DNA from 2 places in the Herbaspirillum sp. SJZ099 genome. Region 2 is predicted to be linked to the other one. Evidence: predicted binding sites of a transcription regulator. Region 2 holds the regulator's gene; the other holds the start of a gene.
What was found. The regulator FliA, encoded in region 2, starts transcription of late flagellar genes. The targets are predictions, from matches to a motif close to CTAAAGTTTNNNNNNNNNNNGCCGNTA.
Positions count from the first base shown of each region.

Region 1: FB597_RS07210 (DUF5610 domain-containing protein) is a predicted target of FliA. The motif match lies at 12,712-12,738, and genes of this name have one in related genera.

Region 1 is NZ_VIUO01000002.1:475,828-491,136, reverse strand. Features, by position in the region: gene FB597_RS07260 (serine hydrolase) at 1-365, shown strand, start outside; gene FB597_RS07255 (penicillin-binding protein 1A) at 457-2,862, opposite strand; gene pilM (pilus assembly protein PilM) at 3,487-4,350, shown strand; gene FB597_RS07245 (pilus assembly protein) at 4,446-4,955, shown strand; gene pilO (type 4a pilus biogenesis protein PilO) at 4,952-5,542, shown strand; gene FB597_RS07235 (pilus assembly protein PilP) at 5,539-6,138, shown strand; gene FB597_RS07230 (type IV pilus secretin PilQ) at 6,135-8,204, shown strand; gene aroKB (bifunctional shikimate kinase/3-dehydroquinate synthase AroKB) at 8,319-10,058, shown strand; gene FB597_RS07220 (deoxyguanosinetriphosphate triphosphohydrolase) at 10,060-11,217, shown strand; gene FB597_RS07215 (ABC transporter substrate-binding protein) at 11,480-12,592, shown strand; gene FB597_RS07210 (DUF5610 domain-containing protein) at 12,806-13,522, shown strand; gene FB597_RS07205 (LysR family transcriptional regulator) at 13,542-14,252, opposite strand; gene FB597_RS07200 (aldo/keto reductase) at 14,509-15,309, shown strand, end outside.
Region 2 is NZ_VIUO01000006.1:211,401-226,709, forward strand. Features, by position in the region: gene FB597_RS14725 (flagellar hook assembly protein FlgD) at 1-345, opposite strand, end outside; gene flgC (flagellar basal body rod protein FlgC) at 357-761, opposite strand; gene flgB (flagellar basal body rod protein FlgB) at 768-1,196, opposite strand; gene flgA (flagellar basal body P-ring formation chaperone FlgA) at 1,407-2,135, shown strand; gene flgM (flagellar biosynthesis anti-sigma factor FlgM) at 2,300-2,602, shown strand; gene FB597_RS14750 (flagella synthesis protein FlgN) at 2,631-3,092, shown strand; gene FB597_RS14755 (RNA polymerase sigma factor FliA) at 3,438-4,172, opposite strand; gene FB597_RS14760 (MinD/ParA family protein) at 4,178-4,978, opposite strand; gene flhF (flagellar biosynthesis protein FlhF) at 5,013-6,485, opposite strand; gene flhA (flagellar biosynthesis protein FlhA) at 6,482-8,578, opposite strand; gene flhB (flagellar biosynthesis protein FlhB) at 8,581-9,753, opposite strand; gene cheZ (protein phosphatase CheZ) at 10,119-10,763, opposite strand; gene cheY (chemotaxis response regulator CheY) at 10,756-11,151, opposite strand; gene FB597_RS14790 (chemotaxis response regulator protein-glutamate methylesterase) at 11,335-12,411, opposite strand; gene cheD (chemoreceptor glutamine deamidase CheD) at 12,466-13,071, opposite strand; gene FB597_RS14800 (CheR family methyltransferase) at 13,068-13,937, opposite strand; gene FB597_RS14805 (methyl-accepting chemotaxis protein) at 14,132-15,309, opposite strand, start outside.

The DNA.
Region 1 (15,309 bases), on a different contig from region 2:
GCGTTGAAAAGGCCTTCTGCTGCATCAACACCACCGCCCGCGACTTTGCCAAGCTGGGCCTGCTCTACCTCAATGCCGGGCGGGCCGGCGGCAAGCAGGTCGTCAGCGCCGCCTGGATCGAGGAACCGCGCCAGATAGTCAACCGCGGCCATGCCCTCGACTACCGCGACGGCTGGTGGATCCCGCCCGGCAACGAGGCCGACCGCGACTTTTCCGCCATCGGCGTCTTCGGCCAATACCTCTACGTCAACCCCGCCACCCGCACCGTGATCGTCAAACTGAGCGACCACGGCGTGGAACAGGACGAAGTGCTGACCTTGCTGGCGATGCGGCGGATCGCACACTTCGTTGCCGGCAAAAACTGAAGCGGTTTTCTGGCGCACATAAAAAAACGCCGTCCGCTGTTATAGCGGACGGCGTTTTTTCAATCCTGCGATGGCGGCGTTGCGCCAACAGTCAGAACAATTCGTTCTTCATCTGCGTCTTGGCCTTTTCCTCTTCCGGCGACAACACTGGGCGGTCGCCCATGCCCAGGTCGCGCACCATTGCAGCCGGCGGATACTCGGCATAGTAGTACTCGCCGCCGGACTCGATGATGCCGTCCGGCACCTTGCGGTCCACGTTGGGCACATCCTTCAACACCTTGGACATATAGCTGATCCACACCGGCAGCGCCAAGCCGCCGCCGGTTTCGCGGTCGCCCAGGCTCTTGGGCTGGTCGTAGCCGATCCAGGCGATGGCCGTCAGGTTGGGCTGGTAGCCGGCGAACCAGGCATCCATCGAGTCGTTGGTGGTGCCGGTCTTGCCGGCCAGGTCGGTGCGCTTCAACGACAGCGCCTTGACCGCGGTGCCGTGACGCACCACATCGCGCAGCATGCTGTCCATGATGAAGGCATTGCGCGCATCGATGACGCGATTGGACTCATCGTCGGCCGTGGCCGGCTTGGCCTGCGACAGCACATTGCCGTTGTTGTCGGTGACCTTGGTGATCAGGTAGGGATTGACCTTGTAGCCGCCGTTGGCGAACACCGAATACGCGCCCACCATCTGCAGCGGCGTGACGTTGCCGGCGCCCAGCGCCAGGGTCAGGTATGGCGGGTTCTTGTCGGCGTCGAAACCGAAGCGGGTGATGTATTCCTGCGCATACTTCACGCCGACGCGCTCCAGGATACGGATCGAGACCAGGTTGATCGACTTCTGCAGCGCGCGGCGCATCGAGATCGGGCCTTCGAACTTGCCGCCGTAGTTCTTCGGCTGCCAGACCTGGCCGCCGGTCTGGGTGAAGGTCAGCGGCGCGTCGTTGATGATGGTGGCCGGCGACAAGCCCTTTTCCAGCGACGAGGAATAGATGAACGGCTTGAACGACGAGCCCGGCTGGCGCCATGCCTGCGTCACGTGATTGAACTTGTTGCGGTTGAAGTCGAAGCCGCCTACCAGCGAACGGATCGCGCCGTCCTGCGGATTGACCGAGACGAAGGCCGATTCGACTTCCGGCATCTGCGTGATGATCCAGTTCTTGCCGTCCTGGAACACGCGGATGATGGCGCCGCGGCGGATCTTCTTCTGCGGCGGCGCCTTGTCCGACAGCAGGTTGGCGCCGAAGCCCAGGCCGGAACCGGAAATGGTGATTTCCTCGCCGGTGGCCAGCAGCGCGGTGATTTCCTTGGGCTTGGCCTCCAGCACCACGGCCGCGACCATGTCGTCGCTGTCGGGATGGTCGGCCAGCTCCACTTCGATGGCATCTTCCAGCGCTTCCCTGGAGGCGCCTTCGGGCAACTCCATGTAGCCTTCCGGACCGCGGTAGCCGTGGCGCCGTTCGTAGTCGATGATGCCGCGGCGCAGGGCGATGTAGGCGGCGTCCTGGTCGGTCTTGGTGATGGTGGTGAACACGTTCAGGCCGCGCGTATACGTCTCGTCCTTGTACTGGGCATAGATCAGTTGGCGCGCCATTTCGGCCACATATTCGGCGTGCATGCCGAAGGCCGAGCTGTCGCCCTTGACGCGCAACTCCTCATCCCGCGCCGCCAGGTATTGCGGCTCGGTGATGTAGCCCAGCTGGCGCATGCGCAGCAGGATGTACTGCTGGCGCGCGTGGGCGCGCTTGGGATTGACCACCGGGTTGTAGGCCGACGGCGCCTTGGGCAGGCCGGCCAGCATCGCCGCTTCGGCAATGGTGATGTCCTTGAGTTGCTTGCCGAAATAGATCTGGGCGGCCGAGGCGAAACCGTAGGCGCGCTGGCCCAGATAGATCTGGTTCATGTAGACCTCGAGGATCTGGTCCTTGGTCAGGTTGTTCTCGATCTTCCAGGCCAGCGGGATCTCATAGAAGAATTTGCGCGTGGCCTTCTGCAGGAAGGTCGGCTCGTTGCTGGTCAGGAAGAAATTGCGGGCCACCTGCTGGGTGATGGTGGAAGCACCGCCGCCGCCGCCCGAGAGGTTGGAGAAGGTGGCGCGCACGATGCCCTGGTAATCGACCCCGCCGTGCTCATAGAAGCGGTCGTCCTCGATGGCCAGCACGGCCTTCTTCATGATGTCGGGGATGTCCTTGAAATGCACCAGGTTGCGGCGCTCTTCGCCGAACTCGCCGATCAGCACGCCGTCGGCCGAGAAAATGCGTAGCGGGATCTTGGGACGATAGTCGGTCAGGGTATCGAGGTCGGGCAGCTTGGGATAGGTCAGGGCGACGATAAAGGTCACGCCCAGCACGGCCATCGCCACCACACCGAGGAGGATGCCGAAGAGGCCGAGAATGAAACGGACAGACCAGTGCAGGCGCTTGCGCGGCGCTTTGTTCCCGTCCGCCGGCGGCTTGCCAGCCGGCGTCGGGTTCGGTTTTTCGCCAGCGTTTGGAGGTGAAGACATGCGAAATAAACTAGATAAAGGCGAGATAAGAACCTATTTACGATCCCGTCCGGGGTCGCTCAAATACCCTTTCAGGCGGTCTGCGGCGTTGCAAAGCCTCGTCGGGCCACCGGCCCGGCTACGTTTTGCGCCTTGCAGCCCATCCTGAAATAGCATTCGATCAACTCCCGGCGAGATCATCAACAGGTTCTAAGCGAGTCAAATCGGGCCGTAGCCGGATCAGAGAGACAAGGACGCATTATAGCGGCTCGCCCTTGCGACCCAAGCAGCCAGGTTCGGGCGAGCGCCAGCCGCAGCAGGCCAGCGGGGCGCCAAAGTTGCCGCGGGCAAGGATTAGCCCCGATCTGCCTCCAATTCGCATCAATTTGATGCAATCGCCGGACAATTGCCCGGCGCCGGCCGATGGCCCGGTGTTGCAAATAGACCAAACCTCTTTGACCCGGGCGACTGCCGCGGTTCCCTTCGGGCGCCGATTCATTTGCGCGGCATTCTCAAGTTTCATCTATTGCCGGCCATGCGCGGCCTGCCGAACAATCACCGGCTCCATCGAAACGTATCCGAAGCGGGTATTTCCACGTGGCATTTTCACTGGCATTGCAGAGATCGCGAATCGGCACCCATGGCATGTGCGCCGGACTGGACATCGGCGCCGACCGCATCCGGCTGGCCGTGCTGCGCCGGCGGCGCGGCCGGCTGCGGCTGGAACTGCTGGCTGAGCATGCCTTCGGCCAGGTCATCTGCAACGATGGCCGGATCGATGACTTCGAATTGCTCGCGCATGGCTGCCGCCGGCTGATGCGGCAGCACATGATCCATGCCGGCGCGGTGGCCATGGCGATCCCGGCGGCAACGGTCACGTTGACGCCGCTGGTCTTGCCCGCCTCGTCGAACGAACTGCAACGGCTGGCGCAGGTTCGCGCCGAGGCGGCGGCCCACCGGCGGCAATCGCTGGACGAATTGGCGCTCGATTATCGTGTGCTCGGCCCGGCGCCGGCCTCCCCCGCCGATGTGCAAGTGCTGGCAGTCACGGCGCCGGCCATGCTGGTGGAAGACCGGCTGGCCCTGGCCGAAGCGCTGGGCCTGCAAGCGCGCGCGGTCGTGGCCGACGGCTGGAGCCTTGCGACCTTCCTGCGCGACGGCGATGGCGCGGCCGTCTTGCATCTGGACGCCGCCTCGGCCTGGCTGTCGCGGCACGCGCAACACTGGCAAGCGCTCGCATGGCGTAGCGACGGCGCCCCCATCACCGCCTTGCTGGAAGAATTGGCGCCGCTGTTGCGGCCATCGCCGCCACGGCTGCTGCTCAGCGGCGATGCCGCCGCCCTGAACCCGGTTGCGGCGGCGCTGCGCAAATACGCCGGCATCCCCGCTGCCGTGGCCGCGCTTCCTCCTCGCATCCTGGTCGCCGGGCATGTGGCGGCCGCCATCGCGCCGCGCCGGCTCCCGGCATTCCATTGCGCCGTGGCGCTGGCCGGCGAAGGACTCATGTGAGCAGGCGCACGACTTCCCCGAACTTTGCCCTGCCCCCGTCCCGGCGTCGCCGGGCGCGCGAACTCTCGTTCTACCGTTGGCTCGCATGTTCAGCCTTGCTGGGCATCTTGCCGGTACTGGCGCTGGCGATGCGCATCGATGGCCAAACGGACGGCATCGGCATGGCCAACCGTTTGCTGGCGGCCGAACTGCACACCCTGCAGCCGCAACTGGATCAGCGCGCGGCAAGCCAAAGCCGCATCGCGCACATGCAATCCCGGCTGGCGACGCTCAACGACCAGACCGCCCTGCGCGCGCGAGCCGCGTCATTGCTGCGCGCCGCCTCCGCCGCCGCGCTGCCGGAAATCAGGCTGTACCGCATCGCCCTGCAACCGCGCGCTGGAGAATTGCGCGGCCATGCGGCGGATGTACGCGATATCCAGGCATACGCCAATGCGCTGCTGCATGCCGGCATGGAACGTGTCGCCATCCAGGATCTGCGCGCCACCGACCGGCATGCCGACGACGGACGCTATGACTTCACGCTGTCGCTGCCGTTCTCACCGCCGCCACTGCATGGCGACAGGCATGACGACAGGCCTGCCGATGCCAGCGTCCCGCCATGAAACGCCGATCCGCACTGCCGGCGCATCCCGCGCATTGGCCGCTGGCAGCGCGCGCCATCCTGCTGCTGGCCGTGGCGCTGGCTTGCGCCGCCACCGGACTTTTCCTGTACGTGCAACCACGCAGCGCACTACGCCAGGCCGCGGAAAATCTTCGCCACGACCAGCAATCGCGGCTGCTGGCCGCGTTGGAAAAGGTGGCGGAACTGCCCGCACTGCGTTCACAGGAAAACCTGCTCGACATGCAATTGCTGAGCGCGCAAGAGCCGCTATGGTCCGGCGACAGCCATTCCGTCGCCGGCCTGTTGCAGCTCAAGCTGGCGCGCCGCGCGCAAGAATGCGGCCTGGAGATGGAATCGTTCAAGCCGCTGGCGCCGGCCCAGCCGGCAACCCATGCCGAGATCGAACTCAGCGGCGAGTACGCCGGCCTGCTGCGGTTCGTGGAGCTGGTCACCGAGCCGCCGCTGCCGGTACAGGTCGAGTCGATGGAGCTGGCCCTGCACGCCGCCCGCGCAGGCCGCCAGACCTTGCTGATGAAAGTCGTCCTTGGCGCTGTGCTGCGCGATGCCGAGGCCCTTGCCCAACCATGACAGCGCCATTCGTTCCCCGCCATCCGGCCTGCCGCTTGCCGCTACATCTATTGCTGGCCACGCTGCTGTCAGGCTGCGGCGCTGCGGATCAAGCCGAGGCCACCCGCGCCTGGATCGCCCAGGCCAGGCGCGAGGCCGACTCCCGCGTACCGGCGCCGACACACGCCCAACCGGAACAAACCGACGCGGCCGCCCTTTCCCTGACGGATACACCAACCGATCCGTTCGGCATGGCGCAACGGCGAGCCGCACATCGGCAAGCCAGCGCACGCAACGACGACCGCATGCAGCCCGCCGAGCCGGTCGGGAAATCCGCGCCGCACATCCGGGTATTGGGCACGCTGGTGCAGGAAACCTCCGCCTATGCCGTGCTGCAGGTAGACGGCCGCAGTTTGCGCGTGCGGGTCGGCGACGAACTCCCCGCGGGACTGGGACGCGTGGTGCGCATCGATGAACAATCGGTGCAAGTGGCCCACCGGGGCGCAACGCAAATACTGGCGGTAGGCAGCGGCGCTACGCAAGAAATGGCGTCCAATGCGCCGCCGTCCGCGGACAAACCGCGCCAGCCACGACAACGCCATTGGGTACGGCCATGAGCGAGCGCATGATGCCGATGATTTGCTGCCTGCTCAGCTTGCTGGGCTGCCTGCTCCTGTCTTTTCCGTCGGCGGCGGAAGAAAACCGGCTGGAGTCGGTCAGCGTAAAACAGGAAGACGATGCAACCGTCGTCGAACTGGATTTTGCGCATCCGCCCGCGCCGCTTCAGGTGGGCGAATTCTCCACCGTCAATCCGCCGCGCCTGGTGCTTGATTTCCCCCGTACCGCCAGTGCCGGCGACATCAACCGACGCATGCGCGGCACGGGACTCATGCAGCAGGCCATGCTTGCCGCCGATGGCCAACGCCTGCGCCTGCTGCTGGAGCTCAAGCAAAACGCGGCACATCGACTGCACTACGACGGACGGCGGCTGCGCATCGTGCTGCGCGAACGGCTGATCGCCCCGGACCAGGACGAGCACGCGCAACCCATGCTGGCCGGCATCGACTTTCGCCGCGGGCCGACCGGCGCAGGGCAAATCGCACTGGAACTGCCATCGGCGCACACCACGGTCAATGTCCGCCAGTCGGGCCAGCAGATCGTCGCCGACATCCCCGGCGTCACATTGCCCGCTGCGCTGCAGCGCCGCCTCGATGTCGACGACTTCGCCACGCCGGTGGCGCGTTACAGCGCCATACGTCATGCCGGCGGCACGCGGCTGATTATCGAACCGCATGGGCTATGGCGCTACGACGCCTACCAGCGCGGCCGCCGGCTGGTGATCGAGGTGCAGCCGGCGGCGCCGCAGGCGCAGCGACCCGCTGCCGAGCGCGATTACCAGGGCGACACACTATCGATGAACTTCCATGACATCGACGTGCGCTCGGCGCTGCAAGTGCTGGCCGACTTCACCGGGCTCAACATCATCGCCAGCGATGCCGTGGGCGGCCAGCTCAGCCTGCGGCTCAAGAACGTTCCCTGGGACCAGGCGCTGGACATCATCATGCAGGCGCGCGGCCTGGGCATGCGGCGCAACGGCAACATTGTCTGGATCGCGCCGCGCGAGGAAATGCTGGCGCGCGAAAAGCAGGAACTGGAACAACAAGCCATGATCGCCGACCTCGAACCGCTGCATGCCGAGGTGTTCCAGCTCAACTACCAGCGCGCCGACACCTTCCGTCGCGCGTTCGGCATCGGCGAGGACGGTGCGGCGCTGGCCGAACGCCGCAACGGGCTGCTCTCGCGGCGCGGCAGCGCGGTGGTCGATGCCCGCACCAACCAATTGTTCGTCACCGATACCCCGGCCGTGCTGGCCAATATCCGCAAGCTGCTCGAACGCATCGACGTGGCCGCGCGCCAGGTGCTGATCGAGGCGCGCATCGTCGAGGCCGACGACAGTTTCGGACGCAACCTCGGCATCAAGCTGGGCCTGTCGGCCCGGACCAACGGCGCGGCCATCGGCAATTCCTACGGCGACGTGGCCGAGCTCAGCGGCCAGGCGCCGCCCGCCTCCGGCGCCTCCGCCCGGGAACCCGCCGTCAATCTCCCGGCCCAGTCCATCGGCGGCTCGCCGCCGGGCAGCTTTGCCTTCACCCTGTTCAACGCGGCCGCGCACCGCTTCCTCAACATCGAGCTGTCGGCGCTGGAATCCGAAGGGCGCGGCAAGATCGTTTCCAGCCCGCGCGTGGTCACCGCCGACCAGCAAACCGCGCTGATCGAACAAGGCGAGGAAATCCCTTACCAGCAATCCACCAGCAGCGGCGCGACCGCCACCGCCTTCAAGAAAGCCAACCTGAAGCTGGAAGTGACGCCCCAGATCACGCCGGACGGCAATGTCATCCTCAATGTGGATGTCAACAAGGACAGCCGCGGCACCGCCACGCCCGGCGGCCTGGCGATCAATACCAAGCACGTCAAGACCCAGGTCGAGGTGGAAGATGGCGGCACCGTGGTGCTCGGCGGCATTTACACCCAGACCGAACACCAGCGCGAAGCCAAGGTGCCGCTGCTGGGCGACATCCCGGTGCTGGGCCACCTGTTCAGGCACAGCGCCCGGGTGCAGGACAAGACCGAACTGCTGATCTTCCTGACGCCGCGCGTGGTGGCGGCGCAGCACCGCCATTGATGCGCATTTTTCCCCGGCGGGCCGCCAAGGACGGTAAAATCAGCGTTTTGGCCGAAAAACCGCGCAACGGCAATACCGCCGCCGCTTTCCGGCCTGCTGCGCAGAATTTTCGATATGACAGGAAGCATCTTTCTTGTCGGCCTCATGGGCGCCGGCAAGACCACCATAGGCCGCGCCCTGGCCAAGAAGCTGGGCAAGCGCTTCGTCGATTCGGACCACGAAATCGAAGCGCGCACCGGCGCATCGATCCCGGTCATCTTCGAGATCGAGGGCGAAGAGAGCTTCCGCCGCCGCGAAGCCGAAGTCATCCGCGACCTCTGCGCGCAATCCGACATCGTGCTGGCCACCGGCGGCGGCGCCGTCCTGCGCGCCGAGAACCGCGAGAACCTCAAGCGCCACGGCACCGTGATCTACCTGCGCGCCAGCATCAACCAGATCCTCCAGCGCACCGGCCGCGACAAGAACCGCCCGCTGCTGCAGACCGCCGACCCGCGCCGCAAGCTGGAAGAACTGTCCCGCCAACGCGAGCCGCTGTACCGCGAAGTGGCTGATTTCGTCGTCGAAACCAATCGCCCCAATGTGCAGTTCCTGGTGCAGACCATCATGAGCCACCTGGAGCTTGCGCCCAAGCAGGCCGAGGCGGATGCCTTCGCCGGCGGCATTGTCTTTACCGCCTCCGCAACTTCCTCGACCACCACCTTCACCGGCGTCGCCAGCGCCGGCCACCACCAGAACACACGCAGCATGAGCCAAGCCGATACCCCCGCCGCCCCGATCACTCTCGAAGTCGACCTGGGCGAACGCAGCTATCCCATCCTCATCGGCCGCGGCCTGCTGGACGATCCCGCCCTGCTGCCGCAATTCGTCAAGGGCAAGCGCGCCGCCATCGTCACCAACGACAAGGTCGGCCCGCTGTATCTGGAAAAGGTCAGCGCCGCCCTGCGCGCGGCCGGCAAGCAGGTCACCGAGATCGTGCTGCCCGACGGCGAAGGCGAGAAGAACTGGGCCAGCCTGATGAAGATTTTCGACGTGCTGCTGGCCGAGAAATGCGACCGCAAGACCACCCTGATCGCCCTGGGCGGCGGCGTGATCGGCGACCTGACCGGTTTCGCCGCGGCCTCCTACATGCGCGGCGTGCCGTTCGTGCAGGTGCCGACCACGCTGCTGTCGCAGGTGGACTCGTCGGTGGGCGGCAAGACCGGCATCAACCACCCGCTGGGCAAGAACATGATCGGCGCGTTCTACCAGCCGCAAGCGGTGCTCGCCGACACCGCCACGCTGCACACGCTCCCCGCCCGCGAACTGGCCGCCGGCATCGCCGAGGTGATCAAGCACGGCGCCATCATCGACGCCCCCTTCTTCGACTGGATCGAGGCCAATATGGCCAGGCTGGTAGCCAAGGATGACGCCGCGCTGGCCTACGCCATCCAGCGCTCCTGCGAGATCAAGGCCGACGTGGTGCGCCAGGACGAACGCGAAGGCGGCCTGCGCGCCATCCTCAACTTCGGCCACACCTTCGGCCATGCCATCGAAAACGGCCTGGGCTACGGCCAATGGCTGCACGGCGAAGCGGTCGGCTGCGGCATGGTGATGGCGGCCGACCTGTCGCATCGCCTGGGCTACATCGACGCCGCCGCGCGCGAACGCATCCGCGCCGTGACGGCCGCCGCCGGCCTGCCGACGGTGGCGCCGGATCTTGGCGCCGAGCGCTGGCTGGAGCTGATGGAAGTCGACAAGAAAAACGAAGGCGGGCAGATCAAGTTCATCCTGGTCAAGCCGCTGGGCAGCCCGCTGATTACCAACGCGCCGCAGGAGTTGCTGATGCAAACCCTGGCGGCCTGCACCGGAGAGTGACATGAGTTTCGAAGCGCCGCCCCACCTCGCCCCCTACGCCGCCAATTCGGCGAATTCAAGGGGCCGGCGCTTCGATGAGACTCCCCCCGGTTCGCGCAGCCAATTCCAGCGCGACCGCGACCGCATCGTCCACTCCACCGCCTTTCGCCGCCTCGAATACAAGACCCAGGTCTTCGTCAACCACGAGGGCGACCTGTTCCGCACGCGCCTGACCCACAGCATCGAAGTGGCGCAGATCGCGCGCTCCTGCGCACGCAATCTCAAACTCAACGAAGACCTGGTGGAAGCCATCTCGCTGGCCCACGACCTCGGCCACACGCCCTTCGGCCACGCCGGCCAGGATGAACTCAACGACTGCATGAAGGAGCACGGCGGCTTCGAGCACAACCTGCAAAGCCTGCGCGTGGTGGATGAACTGGAACAGCACTACGCCGCCTTCGACGGCCTGAACCTGACCTTCGAGACGCGCGAGGGCATCCTCAAGCACTGCTCGCTGCACAACGCGAAACAATTGGGCGACATCGGCCAGCGCTTCATCGACAAGAAGCAGCCTTCGCTGGAAGCGCAACTGGCCAACCTGGCCGACGAGATCGCCTACAACAACCACGACATCGACGACGGCCTGCGCTCCGGCCTGCTGGGCATGGCGCAGATGTGCGAGGTGGATTTCTTCGCGCGCCACCTGCGCGAAGTGGAGCAGGCCTACCCCGGCATCACCGGCCGCCGCGTGATCCACGAGACGGTGCGCCGCATGATCAACGCGCTCATCGTCGACCTGATCGATACCTCGCAGGCGCGCATCGCCGACGCGGCGCCGCGCGATATCGAGGACGTGCGCAACGCGCCGCGGCTGATCGCCTTTTCCGACGCCATGGCGGCCGAAGCCGCGATCCTGAAAAAATTCCTGCGCGAGAAGCTCTACCGCCACTACCAGGTCAACCGCATGACCGCCAAGGCGCGCCGCATCATCAGCGAGATGTTCCAGGCCTTCATCGGCCAGCCCAACCTGCTGCCGCCGGCCTACCAGATTCGGGATCTCGCCGACGAGGCGCAGCGCCTGCACAAGCAGGCGCGCCAGGTGGCCGATTACATCGCCGGCATGACCGACCGCTACGCGATACGCGAGCACCGGCGGCTGTTCCTGATGGAAGAAACCTAGAACTCATTTCATCAATAGGAGTGAGATGCGTTCTGCTCAGAAAGGGCGCTGGCAAAACGTCCAGTCTTGACCCAACTTCGCGCCTTGCACTTCATCCCAAACGGGATAAGCTCGCACTCACGCCTATTGATGAAATCAGTTCTAATAATAAATACGAGATTCAGTCTCTATTTCGATCACTGCGGCTGATAGCCGTTGCCCTCCTGTCCGGCATTGCTAACATCGGAGATTCCCGGTAACTGCGCCAACAAGGAGATCCCCCATGCGACTGCCTGCGCTATTGCTGACCGGCGTGCTGGTTCTCGCCTGCAGCCCGGGCGCCGGCGCCAGCGACCACATCGTCATCGGCCAATCGGCCGACCTGAGCGGCCAGCATGCCCACCTCACCCGGCAATTCCTCGCCGGCGCCCATGCCTACTTCGCGCAAGTCAACGGCAAGGGCGGCATCCATGGCCGCCAGATCAGGCTGGCCACGATGGATGACCAGAACGACCCCATCCTGGCAATCCAAAACACGCGGCAACTGCTGCAAGAGGACAAGGCGCTGGCGCTGTTCGGTTATGTCGGCTGGCAAACCAGCAGTGCCGTGCTTCCCATCGTCAATGAGAACGGCGTCCCGTTTTTCGCGCCGGTCACCGGCGCCCGCATCGTTTATAACGCGCTCAACCGCCACGTATTCACTATCCGCGCCAGCTACGTCGATGAATACAGCTACATGTTCGCGCATTTTTCCAGGATCGGGCTCAAGCGCCTGGCCATCTTTACCGACCATCCCAACGTACCGAGCCACGCCCTCCTGCAAACCATGATCGACACCGCCGGGGCAGAACTGGTGACGACCGTCAGCGCGGTCGGGCCGAGCATGGAAAAGATGGCCGGCAGCCTCCTGCGCGCGCGGCCGGACATCATCCTGGTCATGAGCATTTCGCCGGCGCTCAATCTCCCCTTGATCGAACTCTTGCGCGCCAAAGGCTATCGCGGCTACTTCTATGCCGCCTCGCTCGTCTACAGCACGCTGGACGATTCCCGGCACAAGGCGCTGGCCGGGATGATCGTCTCGCAAGCCATGCCCTTCCCGTGGAAAAGCACCCTCCCCATCGTGCGCCAATACCAGCAGGCGATGCGCCAGGCCCGCGCCAGCGAGTTCAGCCATCTTGGACTGGAAGGATTCATCGCCGCCAGGGTGCTGGCCGAAGGCATCAGGCGCGCCGGCCCCGCCCCGACGCGCAACAAACTGATCGCCGCACTGGAAAGCATCAATGAGAAGAACTACGACGGCCTCGGATACCGGATCAATTTTTCCGGATCCAACCGCCATGGCGCCTCCCATGTCGACCTCACCACCATCACCAGCGCAGGCACCCTGGCCCATTAGCGTACACATCGCGGGCTGGCGGAAGAAGGTTGAAACATTGTTAAAATCCGGCAACATCACGCAAAACGATACGTACTGTCTCGATTCAACATTAAATCGATCAAAATTGCCTTCCTGACCTTCAGATTCCCGGGCCGATGCCGTAAGTTGAAAAAGGACTGCCGTTTCCCCCTTTCCCCTTCCCCGAGTGCGGTCCTAGTACAGGAGACCGTCATGGCCATCAGCACCACCGCCAGCAGCGTAGACACCAAGCCTTTGCTGCCCGCCACCTCGCCCGCCGAACCGGCCAACCCGCCGTCCGCCGCGTCATCCAACGACAAGATCGCCGACGCGCAAAAGGCCAACCTGCTGACCGAGTCCGGCGCCCGTGCCCAGCTCAATGTTTCCATCCTGCAGGCTTCGCTGGAAGTGTCGATCAATTCGCAAAACGATCCGCTGGCGCTGGTCTACAAAAGCGCCATCGAAAACATCAATGACGTGCTGCGGCCCGAGATGGGCGACAACGCCATCCAGAACGCCATGGCGCAGGACAACTCGCCCGAGGGCACGGCGGGCCGCATCGTCTCGTTCGTCACCAACCTGTTCGAACTGTACAAGCAGAACAACCCGGACAAGGACGACGCCACCAATATCGACAACTACATGGCCCTGATCTTCAAGGGCGTCGACCAGGGCTTCAAGGAAGCGCGCGGCATTCTCGACAGCCTGAGCGTGCTCAACGGCGACATTGCCAGCAACATCGACAAGACCTATGACCTGGTGCAAAAGTCGCTGGCCGACTTCATCGCCAAGATCAAGGGCGAAAAACAGGACGGCGACGATACCGACGCCGGCAATGGCGACGGCAGCGGGGGGACCGTGGTCGCCAGCCAGACGACGGTAAGCGTCTCGGTCTCGGTGACCCAGACGCGCATCAGCACCACCGCCTGAACGGGCAGCGCCGGCGACGTTACTTCCGAATGAAATCCGCCAGGGCCCGCAGCGCCATCGGCACGTGCCGACGGCCTGGGTAATAGAGAAAGAACCGCCCGGCGGGTGCGCCCCAGTCCTCCAGCACGGCCTGCAAGCGGCCGGCGGCCAGGTCCTCGCGCACCATCGCCTCATAGACATAGGCGATGCCCGCGCCATCGCGCGCGGCCAGGTAATCCGGCGCGGCCACACACACAAAGCGCTGCGGCGGACCGATCGGCACCGCCACCATATCCCCGGCCAGGCTCTCGCCAAAACGGATCCCGGCATCGAAGCCATCGCCCACGATATCGGCCAGGCCGTCATCGGTCACGATTTCGAGCTGCACGCGCGGATACGCGGCCGCGAAACCGGCCAGCGCCGATGCCAGCAGCAACCGCGCCGCCGGACGCGGCACGTTCAGGCGCACAGTACCGGCCGGTTCGGCCTGCAAGGCGGTTGCATCGGCCAGCGCATCGGCCACCTCGCGCAACGCCGGGTCGAGCCTGGCCAACAGGCGCTGGCCGGCTTCGGTCGGCGTCACGCTGCGCGTGGTGCGATGGAGCAGCCGCACGCCCAGCCGCTGTTCCAGGCCACGCAGGGCATGGCTCAAGGCCGAGGCCGACACGCCGCGCTCGGCGGCCGCCTTGCGGAAACTGCGGTGGCGCGCCACCGCCGCAAAGGCATCGAGTTCATGCAGGTCAGGAAGCATATTGATGAAAATGGCTCAGTAGTTCATCAAGCATAACCCGACTTATCACTTTCTATCATCCGCGCGACACTGACGGCCTTCCATTGAACGAAAGGTCGAACCATGCAACAGAAACGTCTCGGCAGCGCCGATTTCACGATCTCCCCCATCGGCTTGGGCACCTGGGCCATCGCCGGCGCGGGATGGGAGTTCGGCTGGGGGGGCGCAGGACGACGCCGATAGCCTGGCCGCGCTGGAATATGCGGTCGAGCGCGGCGTGAACTGGATCGATACCGCCGCCGTCTACGGGCTGGGCCATGCCGAGGAAATCGTCGGCCAGCTTCTACGCCGCGTTCCGGCTTCGCGCCGTCCGCTGGTATTCACCAAGGGCAGCCTGGTGTGGGACCGCGCGACCCGGCAAATCTCGCACTCGCTGGCCCCGAAGTCGCTGGCGCGCGAGATCGAGGACAGCCTGCGCCGCCTCCAGGTCGAGACGATCGACCTGTACCAGCTCCACTGGCCGGCGTTCCCGCCGGGCGGCCCCGACGAGGGGATCGAAGCCGCGCTGTCGGTGCTGGCCAAGGCCCGTGAGCAAGGGAAGATCCGCGCCATCGGCGTCTCCAATTTCGACGTGCCGCAGCTCAAACGCGCGCAGGCGCTCACCGCCATCGCCTCTCTCCAGCCGCCGTACTCGGCGCTGATGCGCGAGGTGGAAACCGACATCCTTCCCTTCTGCGAGCAGGCCGGCATCGGCGTCATCGCTTATTCCACGCTGCAGTCGGGCCTGCTGACCGGCGCGATGACGCGCGAGCGCATCGCCGGGCTGCCTGACGACGATTGGCGCAAGCGCCGCAGCCCGGATTTCCAGGAGCCGCGCCTGACGAACAATCTCGCGCTGGTCGACGTTTTCGGCAGCATCGGCAAACGGCACGGGCTGACGCCCGCGGCCGTGGCGATCGCCTGGGTACTGCGGCAGTCCGCCATCACCGGCGCCATCGTCGGCGCGCGCCGTCCCGCGCAGGTCGATGGACTGCTGGGCGCGGCGGACTTGCGCCTGAGCGCCGACGAGTTGGCCGAG
Region 2 (15,309 bases):
CGAGGTCAGTTGGATGCTGTTGCCCGGCGCCAGCACGCTGTGGCCGATCATGTTGGCCGACTGCAGCGCCTGCGAGGAGCTCAGGTTGCCCATCAGGGTCGACAGCGTGGTATTGAGCTGGCTGATGCCCGAGACGGTCGACAGTTGCGCCATTTGCGTGGTCAGCTGCGAGTTGTCCATCGGGTTGCTGGGATCCTGGTTCTTCATCTGCGCGATCAAGAGCGTCAGGAAGCGGTTCTGGATCGCATCTGCGCTATTGTCGTTGAGGCCGCCCGAGCCGCTGGAGGAACTCGTGCCGCCGGTGCCGTTCATGGCCGTCAGCAGGTCGGAAGATACGGTGGTCATGGGCTAGAGTCCTATTGGCCGATGGTGAGGGTTTTAACCAGCATGGACTTGGCGGTGTTCATCGTTTCCACGTTGGTCTGGTAAGAGCGCGAGGCGGAGATCATGTTGACCATTTCCTCGACCGGATTGACATTGGGCATCGCCACGTAGCCGTTGGCGTCGGCCATCGGGTGCTTGGGATCGTAGACCAGCTTGGGCGGCGCCTGGTCTTCGACCACTGCCGCGACCTTCACGCCGCTGTCCTTGACGTCGCCGACCGGGATCGCCTGGAACACCACCTGCTTGGCTTTGTAGGGCGTGCCGTCGGGGCTGGTGGCGCTGTCGGCGTTGGCGATATTGCTCGCCACGGCATTCAGGCGCTGCGCCTGGGCGCTCATGGCCGAGCCGGCAACATTGAAGATATTAGAGAGGGACATGGCTTATCAACCCGGTTGGATGGCGTTAATCATGGCCTTGATCTGGCCGTTGACTGCGGTGACGCCGGCTTCGTAACGAATGCCGTTGTCGACGAACTCATTGCGCTCGACGTCCATGTCGACGGTATTGCCGTCGACGCTGCCCTGGGTCGCGGTGCGGTACAGCAGCGGCGAACCGCCAATGCTGCCCTCGCCCGAACCGGCTGCCTCGCCGGCGACGTGCGCCGCAGCGGTACGCGCCAACCGCAGCGGAGGCAACGCGGTCGATTTATTGTCCAGCGCATTCTTGAGCGCATCGGCGAAATTGACGTCGCGCGCCTTGTAATTCGGGGTATCGGCGTTGGCGATATTGGATGCCAGCACCTGCTGGCGCTGGGCCCGCAGGTTCAGCGCCAGTTCGTTGAAGCGGAAATAGTCGTCGAGCTTTGAGACCATCTGGCCCTCCTGGAATGCCGGCGCCGCTCAAGTTATCGCGGACTGCGCCGATGATGGAATTACATAAGCTCGATCATACGGTTGCCCCCGGAAGTTTAATGGGCGATAAGCAGAGAAAAGCCTCCCTTGTTCCTGCTTTTGACCTCGCGCGCGCGAAGTAACATTGCTGCCAAGATTCGCCAATGCCCCGTCCGGGGCGAGTTGCACAAAATGAAACAGCCTTCCCGCGTATTGCGCCATGCCGCGGCCGTCCTCGCCCTGCTGGCTTGCGGCTTCCAAGGCGCGTTCGCCCAAGCAGACCCGAATGCCCCCCAGCGCCAGGACTTGCCGGCGCTGCAGCAGGTCGCCGAGCAATTCCTCAAGACGCAGACCTCCGGCTTGCCGGGCAGCGTCACCGTCGATGTCGATCCGGTGGATCCCCGCCTGAACCTGAACGCCTGCATCGAACCGCAAGCCTTCATGCCGAATGGCGCGCGCCTGTGGGGCAGGACCACCATCGGTATCAAATGCGTGGCGCCCTCCCCGTGGACTGTTTATGTGCGCGCCAACGTCCGGGTGGTATCGGATTACCTGGTGGCGGCCGTGCCGCTGGTCCAGGGACAAACCATCAGCGCCGCCGACGTCACGCGCATGCGCGGCGATTTGTCGGGATTGCCTAACGGCATCATTACCGACGAATCCCAGGCCGTCGGGCGAGTCGCCTCCATGTCGGTGCGCGCCGGCACTCCCCTGCGCATGGATACCGTGCGCAACCAGCGCGTGGTGCAGCAAGGCCAGCCGGTACGCGTCGTCTCCAATGGTCCCGGCTTCCAGATCTCAACCGAGGCGCGCGCCCTGTCCAACGCCTCCGAGGGGCAAATGGCGCAAGCGCGGACAGCGGCCGGACAGGTGGTCAGCGGCATTGCCAAGGCAGGCGGCATTCTGGAAATCAACTATTAATACAGGGCAATATGTTTCTTCCAGGAACCCGCATCGAACGGATGCCAGGAAAGATGGCGACAGGGTTCAAATTGCGGCGCCAGTTGTTAAAGTTTGCGGAAAAATAGCCGATAATCAAAGCGACAGGCGGTGCGAAGCACCCTCACCCTACAAGGAATACTGCCGTGAATGTTAATGACGCCCTGAAATCCACCTCCGGACGCACCACCGAGCAAACCCAGGCCCAGCCGCGTCCGGGCGCGCAAACCGGCAACAGCGCAGCCTCGACGGCCGCCGCCTCGGACAACGTGCGCCTGTCGGCCACTTACCAGTCGCTGGAAACCAAGGCCAACGGCAGCTTCGATGCCAAGAAGGTCGCGGAAATCAAGGCGGCCATCGCCAACGGCACTTTCCAGGTCGACCCGGACAAGGTCGCCAGCGGCCTGTTCGATACCGTCCAGACGCTGATCAACGCGCGCAAGGCCTAACCCGGATTCGCACGAACCATCACAGACCATGAGCAACCCGGCACACAGCCTGACACAGGAAAAAACGGCGCTGGCCCGGCTGGTTGAAAAACTGCGCCAGGAGCAAGCATTGCTCTCCGAGACCGCGTCCGAAGGCATGACCGACCTCATCGGCGAAAAGGCCACCATCGTTGCCGAAATGACCACCCTCGCCGGCCAGCGCCACCAGCTCCTGGCCAGCCTTGGCTATGCCGACGATGAAAGCGGCATGCAACAGTGGATGAATGAACAAGGTTCGGATGACGACAAGGAAATCTGGGCTGCCCTGTTCGACCTGGCGCAAGACGCCAAGGAACTGAACCGCGTCAACGGCCTCCTGATCGGCAAGAAACTGTCGATCAACCAAAGCGCGCTGACCATCCTGCAAGGCAAGTCCAACGCGGGCAACTTCTATGGCCCGGATGGCCAAAGCAGCATCAAATCGGTCGGCCGCCGCCTTGGCGTGGTGTAAATCCGACCGCAGGTTCCTCGACCGGGAATCGGCGCAAGCCATATAAAAAAGCCCGGTGCATACCGTAATGCCGTTCAGTTAAGCGCTGAACGGCATTTTTGTTTGTGGAGTTCAGACTCCGTTCGCCCTGAGTAGCTGCGTAGCAGCGTATCGAAGGGCAGGCAAGACCCGCTGACGCCGGCATGCTGGCTTCGATACGGCCCTGGCGGGCCTACTCAGCCCGAACGGACTCTTGATGATTGCGCGAGAGAGTTTGCCTTAACTAAGCGGCGTTACGGTAGTACATGCCGTTTTTCTGTGATTGCCGTGCCCTGACCACGCCATGGGGCGCATCAGCAGCGGGATTCAGGCCACCCCGGACCAGGCATGCTCGCGCAGGTAGGAACGCATGCGCGATATCGCCTGGCTGTGCAGCTGGCATACGCGCGATTCGGACACGCCCATGACGGCGCCAATTTCCTTGAGGTTCATCTCCTGCTCGTAATACAAACCCATCAGGATTTGCTCGCGCTCCGGCAAGGCCCGGATCGACTCGACCACGGCCTCGCGAAAGCCCCCGTTGATCAGGTTCTGCAGCGGATTGTCGGTTTCGGCCGATTGGTAGCGATCGAGGAAATGCTCATGGCCGCTGTCGTCATCGTGGAAGTCTTCATAGTAGATCAACTGGTGGCCGCCGCAATCGGTGAGCATGGCCTGATATTCGGCCAGGCTGAGCTTCATGTGCTGCGCCACTTCGTTCTCTTGCGGTTGGCGCCCCAGTTTCTGCAGCAGCGCCTGCATCGCATCTTCCACCTTGCGCGCGTTCTGGCGGATGCTGCGCGGCAGCCAGTCGCTGCTGCGCAACTCGTCCAGCATGGCGCCGCGGATGCGCTGCACGGCATAGGTCTCGAACTGTGCGCCGTGCGTTTCCTCATAACGGTTGACCGCGTCCAGCAGGCCTATCATGCCGGCCTGGATCAGGTCGTCCACCTCGACGCTAGGGGGCAACTTCGCCTTGAGCTGATGCGCCAGCTTCTTGACCAGCGGCGCATGCAGCTCCAGCAAATCGTTCTTGCCTGTTTTTCCCTTGACGTTATACATGCACGTCACACTCCGAGACTTGCACCGTCGGTTGCCATGCCGTAAGCGCTTTTTGCCGCATCCTGCCCTGCCAGTTGCTTGGCCAAGCGATGGAAGGCGATCGACGCGCCCGCGAACGGGAACACGTCCATCACCGCCCTGCCTTGCCCGCAGGCGCGCCGGATATGATCGTCAGCCGGAACCGATCCGAGGAAATTCAATTGCGCCGCCAGGTAACGACTGGCCGCCTGCGCCATGTTGGCATAGACGGTCTGCGCTTCCGCTTCGGTCGCATCGTTGATGATGAGGCTGAACGGACGGCGCCCGATCCTGTCGGTCAAGCTCTTCAAAAGCACATAGGCGGCCTTGATCGACGATGCGCTGGTGGAGAGCTGGATGACGATCTCCCCCATTTCCATGGTCGATACCGGAAACGAGTCATCCTCCGCCAATACGCCGTTGACCAGCGTGATTTCGGCCTGCTCAATGAGCGTATCGAAGATCGAGACCAGCCGGCCCGCTTGCGGATGGCCGGCCGCGGGCACCGCGCGGCGCGCGATGCGGGCCATCGAAAAACCCTCAGGAAGCAGGCGCACCGCTTCATGCAAGGGCCGCTCCATGCGGGCGACTTCCTGCAGCGTGGCGACATCGTGGCGCAGGCCGATGCGCGTCAGCAAGCCCGATGACGCAACGCCGCCGTCAACCAGCAGCACCTGATGGCCGGCCTGGCTCAGCGATGCCGCCAGGTTGATCAGCATCGCGCTCTTCTCTTCCTCGCCCAGTACCGACAAAAAGGTAAACAGGCGCGGCACCGGACGCTCCAGCATCCGGCGCAGTCCTGCCGCCTGGTCGATGTCGTAACTAGCCAAAGGTCACCTCTCGCAAGCCTTTGTCATTCATGGAAAGCGCGGTCGGCCCCACCACCACCGGCAACTCGCCCTCCTGGAATTCGAACGGCGCGGTTTCGCGCTTTTGCTTGAAGGCGCGGTCGGCCAGGTAGAGCTTGTTGGCCACATGCAGGTCTTCCGGCACCCGCTGGCCGTTGGCCACATAGTGCAGGTTGAGCTTGTGGCGGATCACCACGTCGAGCACATTGCCGATGGTGGCCGCCTCGTCCAGTTTGGTGACGATGCAGCCGGCCAGGCCCGAGCCCGAGTAGGCATGCACCACCTCGTTGAGGGTGCCCCCGGTGGCGGTGGCGTTCAGGCACAGCAAGCGCTTGATGTCGACGCCGGCGCCGGCCAGCATCGCCTCCTGCTCGGCCACCATCTGGTCGCGCTGGCCCACGCCGGCGGTATCGATAAGCACGGTATGCTTGCCCTTGAGTTCTTCCAGCGCAATGCGCAGGTCGGTTTCATCCTTGACCGAGTGCACCATCACTCCCAGGATCTTGCCGTAGATGCGCAGTTGCTCGTAGCCGCCGATACGGTAGCCGTCGGTCGTGATCAGCGCCAGCTTGCCGGAGCCATGGCGCATCACGCAACGCGCCGCCAGTTTCGCGGTCGTCGTGGTCTTGCCCACGCCGGTCGGCCCGACCATGGCGAACACGCCGCCGTTTTCCAGCAATTCGCTTTCGCTGGCCAGCGTATTGAGGTTGCGCGCCAGCACCGACTTGACCCAGAACATGATGTCCTGCGACTTGGAGTTGTTGGGCAGGTTTTCGGTGATCAGGCGCGACAGGCTGGCGCTGAAACCGGCCGCCAGCATTTCCTTCATGACCAGGGCCTTCAGGGGCTCGCGCTTTTGCGTGCCGCCCCAGGAAATCTCCGCCAGTTGCGTTTCCAGCACGCCGCGCATGGAACGGATCTCGCTCATCACTTCCGACAGGATCTCATCATAATCCTTGCCGTCGAATTCAGGTAGCGAGGAGCGCGGGGCCTGCTCCTGCCCGCCTTGCTGCTCCGCATCGCGCGCACGGCGCTGGTCGCTGCTGCGGCTGCGCCAGACACGGGCGTCGGCAGGCGCGGCTGGCTCGGCCGGTCTGGGAGCGATCAGGCCGATCGGCTGCTGGTCCAGCAACGGCCCGGATTCGGCGCGCGGCGCCCGCGGCGGCTGCTGCGCCAGCGGCGAGGACAGCAAGGCCGGGCGCCTGGATGGCGGCGCCGGCGGCAAGCCCGACTGCTGCTGCAGCGATGCCGCCTGGGGCCGGGTCACCGCTTCGCGCGCGGCTCCGGGAGCCACCAGCGTGGTCATGTCCTCATTGGCCATCGCCAGGATTTCCACCCCGTCGGGAATGTTGCGATTGGAGAGGATGACGGCATCCGGGCCGAGCGCTTCACGTACCTGGCGCCACGCTTCGCGAGACGAATTGGCGATAAATTTCTTGACGTTCATGCTTGCCCTCCAACTAGGCTGGTAACTTTAATCGTTTTCGAATCTGGTATTTCAGAATGGGACAGCACCCGCAACTGCGGCATGGCGCGCCGCAGGAAGCGCGACAGCAATGCGCGCAACGGCGCGGGAACCAGCAATACCGGCGTCAGGCCCAGTTGCTCCTGGCGCTGCGCCGCCTGTTCGGTTTGCGCAACCAGCGAATCGGCCAGGCCGGGTTCGATGCCGCCGCTGTCGCCGCCGGCCTGCAAGGCCTGCAGCAGCAAGCGCTCGAGCTTGACATCCAGGGTCATGACGGACAGTTCGCTGTCGCCCGGGAAAATCTGTTGCACGATCGCGCGGCCCAGCGCGATACGCACGATCGCGGTGAGCTCGTTGGGCTCCTGGATGCGCGCCGCATGCTCGGCCAGCGTTTCGATGACGGTACGCATGTCGCGGATGTGCACGCCTTCCAGCAGAAGGTTCTGCAGCACCTTCTGCAGCGTGCCCAGCGGCAGCATCTTCGGCACCAGGTCCTCGACCAGCTTGGGCGCTTCCTTGGCCAGGTGGTCCAGCAGGCTTTGCACTTCCTGGCGCCCCAGCAGTTCGGCCGCATGGGTGGTGATCAGGTGGTTCAGGTGGGTCGCCACCACGGTGCCGGCATCGACCACGGTATAGCCCATCGTGGAAGCCTGTTCGCGCAGGCTGTTGTCGATCCACACCGCCGGCAGGCCGAACGCCGGATCGCTGGTCATCATGCCCGGCAACGGCCCGGTGACCATGCCTGGATTGATGGCCAGATACTGCCCGGCATGCGCTTCGCCCTTGCCCACTTCCACGCCCTTGAGGGTGATGCGGTAGGCCGAAGGTTTCAGTTCCAGGTTATCGCGGATATGGATGGGCGGCGACAGGAAACCGACCTCCTGCGCGAATTTCTTGCGGATGCCCTTGATGCGCTTGAGCAGCTCGCCCCCTTGCGCCTTGTCGACCAGGGGAATCAGGCGGTAACCGACCTCCAGGCCCAGCGTATCGACCGGCATGACGTCTTGCCAGGTGGCTTCTTCCGTTTCCTGGGTCGGCGCGGCGGTGACCGATTCCGGTTGCGCAGCGGCGGTCTTGGCCAGTTCCTTGCGGTTGCCGATGACGTAGGCGCTGCCGGCCATGGCGGCGGCCAGGACAATGAACGCGAAGTGCGGCATTCCCGGAATCAGGCCCATGCCGCCGATGATGACGGCGGTGATGTAGAGCACTTCCGGCTTGGCGAACAATTGGTTGATCAGTTGCCCGCCCACGTCCTGGTCGTTGGCCACGCGCGAGACCACCACGCCGGCCGCGGTCGAGATGATCAGGGAAGGGATCTGCGCCACGAGGCCGTCGCCGATGGCCAGCAAGGTGTAGTTCTTCAGTGCGGTGTCGAATGCCAGGTCGTGCTGCACCATGCCGACCACCAGGCCGCCGACGATGTTGACCACCGTCACGATGATGCCGGCCACGGCGTCGCCCCGCACGTATTTACTGGCGCCGTCCATGGCGCCGTAGAACTCGGACTCCTGCGCCACTTCCTTGCGGCGGGCCCGGGCTTCGGGCTCGCCGATCAGGCCGGCGTTGAGGTCGGCGTCGATCGCCATCTGCTTGCCCGGCATCGCATCCAGGGTGAAACGCGCGCCCACTTCGGCGATACGGCCGGCGCCCTTGGTCACCACCATGAAGTTGATGATGGTCAGGATCACGAACACGACGATGCCGACCGTGTAATTGCCGCCGATCAGGAAGTGGCCGAAGGCTTCGATCACCTTGCCGGCCGCGTCAGGCCCGGTATGCCCCTCGGTCAGGACCACCCGGGTCGAGGCGACGTTGAGCGACAGGCGCAGCATGGTGGACACCAGCAGCACGGCCGGGAAGGCGATGAAGTCCAGCGGCTTGACGGTGTACAGCGCCGTCATCAGCACGATGACCGACAACGAGATGTTGAAGCTGAACAGCAGGTCCAGCATGAAGGCCGGCAACGGCAACACCATCATCGCCAGCATCATGACGATCAGGATGGGCGCGGCCATCGCCCGCGAGCTTTTCACCGGCACCCAGGCCGGCAGTTTCATGGTATTGAGTTTGGCCATAGTCATTGCATCGTTCTACGCCGCGCCGCCCGCGACTTGGTCGCCGTGGCCGGATCGAGTTCACTGGGCACCTGAAGCTCGGTCGGCTCGGTCGGCCGGTGGCCGCCAAACTGGCCGTAGGTGCGCAATTGGAAGACATAGGCCAGCACTTCGGCCACGGCGGTATAAAGGGCTTCCGGAATCTCGTCGCCGATTTCGGTATGGGTGTGCAGCGCACGCGCCAGCGGCGGCGCCTCCAGCAGCGGCACTTTGTGCTCGCGCGCCAGTTCGCGGATCTTGGCGGCGATGTCGTCGGCGCCCTTGGCCACCACCTTGGGCGCGCCCATCTTGCCCTCGGTGTATTTCAGCGCGACCGCGTAGTGGGTCGGGTTGGTCACCACGACGTCGGCGGTCGGCACCTCGGCCATCATCCGGCGGCGGGCCATGGCGCGCTGCATCGCGCGGATCTTGCCCTTGATATGCGGGTCGCCTTCGGCTTCCTTGTGTTCCTGCTTGACTTCCTGGCGCGTCATGCGCAGCTTCTTGCCGTAGTTCCAGATCTGGTACGGCACGTCCAGGATGGCGATGAAAATGAGCGACGACACGATGATGATGAAGCTGACCCACAGCAGGTGCGCCGAATGCTGGCTGCTGGTCTTGATCGACTCGACGCCCAGCCCCATCACCGCGTCGATCTGGCTCTTGATCGCCAGCCAGGCGATCGTGCCGACCAGCAAGGTCTTGAGCACGGCCTTGAGCAATTCGGCCAGCGAATTGAGGGAAAACATATTGGTGAAGCCCTTGACCGGGTTGAGCTTGCTGAATTTGGGGAGCAGCGACTCGGTGTTGAACAGCCAGCCCCCGAGAATCAACGGCGAAGCCACCGCGGCCAGGGTCATCAGGAATGCGATCGGGATGATGGCGATGGCGACATCGACGAAGTGCGCGCTGAGCATGTCGAACAGCACGATATGGTCATACGCCGCGGCGCGCTCGAAAGTGAAGGCGGCGACCATGATGCGGTCCAGGCTGGTCACCAGCGGCCCGCTGAACATCCATACGCAGCAACCGCCGATGAGCAGCAGCACGCACGTCGCCATTTCACGCGAACGTGGCACATCGCCCTGCTCACGAGCACGCTCAAGACGTTTGCTCGTGGCGGGCTCGGTCCGCTCCATGTCGCTGTCGTCGGCCATTTGCCGAATCCCCCTGCATAAACTGCATTCCCGATTGATAGACGGATTTCGAGAACGATAGCCAGAATTATTGGGGAGCCGGCATCGGTATCATCAGGGGAATAGGGGCAAAAAGGTCCCCCATTTCGGACTAGGCAAAAACACAAGTCTCTGCCTGTGGCAAAACGGATCGTATCGAAAAGGAAAGAAAAAAGGCTGGAACGACAACATCCGACCTGCTCCGGCCGGATTTTCGCCGGGAATGCCGCATCGCCAGGGATGCGCCCCGGCGCATCGTGCGTTTCGCGCGTTTCGCGCATTTCGCACGTCGCTGCATCCCGCAAGACCAGGCCATTGCCATTGCGACAACGGCCTGCCGCGCTTTCTCAGAAGCCCAGGCTTTCCAGCAGGTCGTCGACCTGCCCCTGGTTGGCGATCACATCCTTGCCGGCCGGGTCGATCTGAGGCCCGTTCAGGAGGCCGGTGTCTTCCTTCTTCGCCTCGCCGGGCGAATAATCCACCAGCAGTTGCACCAATTGCGACTCCAGATCGTGCGCCAATTGGGTGACGCGCTTGATCACCTGCCCGGTCAGGTCCTGGAAATCCTGGGCCATCATGATATCGAGCAATTGCTGCTTGGTGACGCTGCTGTCCTCGACTGCCTGGGCCAGGAATGCCGATGTCTTCGTTCCCAGCGCCAGATAACCCGCTTCGGACAGGCCCGATGCCCCCGCCGCATCCCACTGCGCCTTGAGTTCGGCGGCGCCATCCTTGATGCGCTCTTGCAGCGGGCTGGCCAGCTCGGTGGCCGTGAGTACGCGCTGCGCCGCCTGTTCGGTCATGCGCGCCACGTATTCGAGGCGGTCGCGCGCGTCCGGCATGTCGCTGGCGGCCCTTTCCAGCAAGCGGTCGAAACCCAGGCCGCGCAGGCTGTCGTGCAGGTTGCGCGTCATGTGCCCGATGCGGGAGAGTACCTCCTCGTTGAGCACGCCCGTGGCTGGGGCGTTTGCGTCCTCGCTCACCTCAGCCACCTGCGGCCATCTTTTCGAAAATCTTGGCCAGCTTCTCGTCCAGCGTCGCCGCGGTGAAGGGCTTGACCACGTAGCCGTTGGCGCCGGCCTGGGCGGCGGCCACGATGTTTTCCTTCTTGGCTTCGGCCGTGACCATCAACACCGGCAGCTTGGACAGCGACGGGTCCTTGCGGATTTCCTGCAGCATGGTCAGGCCGTCCATGTTGGGCATGTTCCAGTCGGAGACGACGAAGTCGAATTGGTCGCTGCGCAACTTTTGCAGCGCCTGCACGCCATCCTCGGCCTCGTCCACGTTGGTGTAGCCCAATTCCTTGAGCAGGTTGCGCACGATGCGGCGCATGGTCGAAAAGTCATCGACGACTAAGAACTTGGTATTGGGACCCGACATGCTAAGACTCCATCTGATCAATTGATTTCTTGGTTAACGGCAAGCCCGCATGCGAACTTGAACCGTCCCGCTTTCTTATTCCGTACGCACGCGACATTCCGTCCATGCGCCCCTCTTCTGCGCCACGGCATTGTAGTGCAGCAACCACGAAAATGGCAGTGGAATCGGCGCTGCCGCCGTGTTTTATACGCGCAACGCCCGGCTGCCGTGCTCGGCCAGCCATGCCAGCACCCTGCCCGGCATCGCCTGCAGCGACAGCACCTCGTGCGCGGCGCCGATTGCGATGGCTTCGCGCGGCATGCCGAACACCACGCAGGAGGCTTCATCCTGGGCGAAATTGTAGGCGCCGGCCCCCTTCATCTCCAGCATGCCCTGGGCGCCGTCCTTGCCCATGCCGGTCAGGATCACGCCGACGGCGTTCTTGCCGGCGCAGGCCGCGGCCGACTGGAACAGCACATCCACCGATGGCCGGTGGCGGTTGACCGGCGGCCCCTGGTCGAGCTGGGTCATGTAGTTGGCGCCGCTGCGCACCAGCTTCAGGTGCGAGTGGCCGGGGGCGATGTAGGCATGGCCGGGCAGTACGCGTTCGTTGCCGGCCGATTCGGTCACCGATATCTTGCACAGGTTGTTGAGGCGCTGCGCAAAGGAACGGGTAAAGCCTTCCGGCATGTGCTGGGTGATCAGGATGCCGGGGCAGTCCGAGGGCATGCGGATGAGGAACTCCTTGATGGCTTCGGTGCCGCCGGTGGAAGCGCCGATGATGATCAGCTTTTCGCTGCTGGTGAGCGGATTGCGGATCTGCGGCAAGGCCTCGCCCGGCACATGCCCCTGCTCGGCCGCGCGCGGCGCGCGGGCCTTTACCCGCGCCTTGGAGGCGGCCCGGATCTTGTCGGCAATCATGTCGGCATATTCCTGCATGCCGCTCTGGATCGATATCTTGGGCTTGGTGACGAAATCGATCGCCCCCAGTTCGAGCGCGCGCAAGGTGATTTCCGAGCCGCGCTCGGTCAGCGAAGACACCATCACCACCGGCATGGGGCGCAGGCGCATCAGCTTTTCCAGGAAATCCAGGCCGTCCATGCGCGGCATTTCGACGTCCAGCGTCAGCACGTCCGGGTTGGTCTGCTTGATCAGTTCGCGGGCAATGATCGGGTCGGGCGCCACGCCTACCACTTCCATGTCCGGCTGGCTGCCGATAATTTCACGCATCACGCTGCGAATCAGCGCGGAGTCGTCAACGATGAGTACTTTTATTTTCATAACCATGCTTTCCGTATTGCTTGCCGCGCCTGCCTGCTGCAGGGGCGGCCACGCTCAGAACAGGTCGACTTCGCCGCCCACCGGCTTGGTAACCAGTTTGCTTGCATAAGCCTTTTCCCGCACCGCCAGCGTATCGTTGTGCAGTTGCTTCAGTTTCTTGACCAGGACCTTGCCGGTTCGCGGAAAAAAATACACCTTGCGCGGCCAGATGTCGTTCAGGTCCTCGGCCACGACGCGGATGCTTTCCGCCTTGAGATAGCGCCGGACGAATTCGGCATTGCGTTCGCCGACGTTGATGGCGGAAAACCCGCGCAGCACATTGCCGCCGCCGAACACCTTGGCCTCCAGGTTATCGCGGCGCGCGCCGGCCTTGAGCACGTCGTTGATCAGGATTTCCATGGCATAGGTGCCGTAGCGCGCCGATGCCGACACCGGGCTGCCGTCATCGCCGCCGCCGTCTGGCAGCATGAAGTGGTTCATGCCGCCGATGCCCGATACCCGGTCGCGGATACAGGCCGAGACGCAAGACCCCAGGACCGTGACGATCATCATGTCCTTATGGGTAAAGTAATACTCCCCCGGCAGGATCTTCGCCGCATCGCAGTCGAACGTGCGATCGTAGTAAAGGTTGGTGGCAAACTGCTCGGGTGCTTGACTCATGTCTTGTTCCTTGCGCCACGCTGCGCCGCATTCAGTTCGTAGACCGTCTTCCCCTTGAGTTTGAGGGCGTCGGAAACGTACAGGAAGTTTTCCGAATGCCCGGCAAACAGCAAGGCATGGGGTTTCATCAGGGGCACGAATCGCGACAAGATCTTGCTCTGGGTCGGCTTGTCGAAGTAAATCATCACGTTGCGGCAGAAGATGACGTCGAACTGGCCGCTGATCGGCCAGCCGTCTGCCAGCAGGTTCAATTGCTTGAAGGTGATCAGCTTGCGCAACTCCGGCCGCACGCGCACATAGCCCTCATGGTTGCCCTTGCCGCGCAGGAAGAACTTTTTCACCCGCTCCGGCGCCAGCTTCTCGATGCGCTCCATCGGATAAATGCCATTGGCGCCGGTCGCCAATACATTGGTATCGATGTCGGTCGCGATGATCTGCACCGGCGGCGTCAGCGTTCCATAAGCCTCGCACACCGTCATGGCAATGGTATAGGGTTCCTCGCCGGTCGATGCCGCCGAGCACCAGATGGAAGCGGGCTCCTTTAGCGTCTTGACAAAATCGGCGAGAATCGGGAAATGGTGCGACTCCCGGAAAAATGAAGTCAGGTTGGTGGTCAGCGCATTGGTAAATGCCTCCCACTCATCGGAATCATGGGTACGCTCGAGCATATCGAGGTACTGATTGAACGAGGTGATGCCGGTCGCGCGCAGGCGGCGCGCCAGGCGGCTGTAGACCATCTCCTGCTTGCTGTCGGCCAAGGCGATGCCCGCACGCTGGTAGATAAGTCCCCTGACACGCTCGAAATCGCGGCCGGTGAAATCGAACTCCTTCCCGGTCTCCCCCTTGCTTGGCACAGTAGGCTTCACTGATTTTCCTTCTCTGGCACATCGCGCCAACGGCGCGAATGCATATGATTTCTGCTTTCCCTGCTCCTCGCGGGCGGGGTTCCCCCTTGTCGAATAATCTATCAGTCGCTGAACGGGGTCAAGCGAATCAACCTTGGAAATGAAGCGGAATTACCCCCCTATTGCGCCACGTCAAGCAGGCTTGCCAAGCCGGCCTACGCTTTTGCGATACCGGGGCGGCCGGCTGGCTGCGCCCTGGCCGCCGCCGCGGACGGCGCCGGCGCATGGCTTGAACGGTAGCCGACACGGAAACCGCCCCAGTGTTTGCCGTTGACATAGATCGGCACCGACAGGTCGTGCATCACCTCCCCGGTATCGCGCTTATACGTTTGCAACAGGAAAGGCTTGGTATTTGCGCCGCAACGCTTGCCGGTGCGGTCGCTGAAGATGCGCTTGGTCCGGTTGTTGACCAGATCGACGTCATAGTTGCCCGTCAACGGCTGCGAAAACTTCTTGTTATGCGTGGGGAAATAGCCGTTATTGTCGACCGCGCCGGCATACGCCAGTTGTGGCATCCGCTCAAGCAGGGCCTCCTGGATCTGCGGCAGCACACGGTCGGTAAAACCGTCGAACAGCGTCGCATGTTTTTGCGGCGAGGTATTCGGGATAGGCTTGTAAGTGCGGTCGAACAGCGCCGCTTCGGTGATGCGCCCAGCGGCGATCGACTCCTCAAACAGCCGGCCGACCCGATGCGCGCCTTCGGCCGCCGCCGCGCGGATCGCATCGTGCGCCGTGCCCGCGCCGCTTTCGGCGATCGCCTCGAACACGATTTCGGCGCGCTCCGACAAGGCCATCGCCGACGCCGCCACGCGCGGCAGTTCGGCGTCGGTCTGCAGCATTCCGTTGCGAATGGCCGATATGGATTCGGCGATGTTTTGCGTGGTCTGCACATGTTCGCGCGAAGCCAGGGCGATCTCCTCGATCTGCTCTTGGGACTGGCTGGCCGAACGCTCGATGCCATTGAGCAGCGCATGCACCTTCTCGACATTCTGGGCCGCTTCCAGCACGCGGCCGCTGAGCGCATTCATGCCCGATGCGGCACGCTCGGCCTCTTCATTGATGGCGCGCACCATCACGCCGATATCGTCCGTGGCCTCCTTGGTGCGTTGCGCCAGCTGGCGCACCTCTCCGGCCACCACGGCAAACCCGCGGCCCTGCTCTCCCGCGCGCGCGGCCTCGATGGCGGCATTGAGCGCCAGCAGATTGGTGCGGGCCGCAATCTCGCTGATGACTTCGGTGATGCCATGGATGCGGCGCGATTTTTCCTGCAGCTGAGCCATCATGCCGGAAGCCGCCTGCGCATCGGTGCGCGCCTGGCCGATCTGCTGCAAGC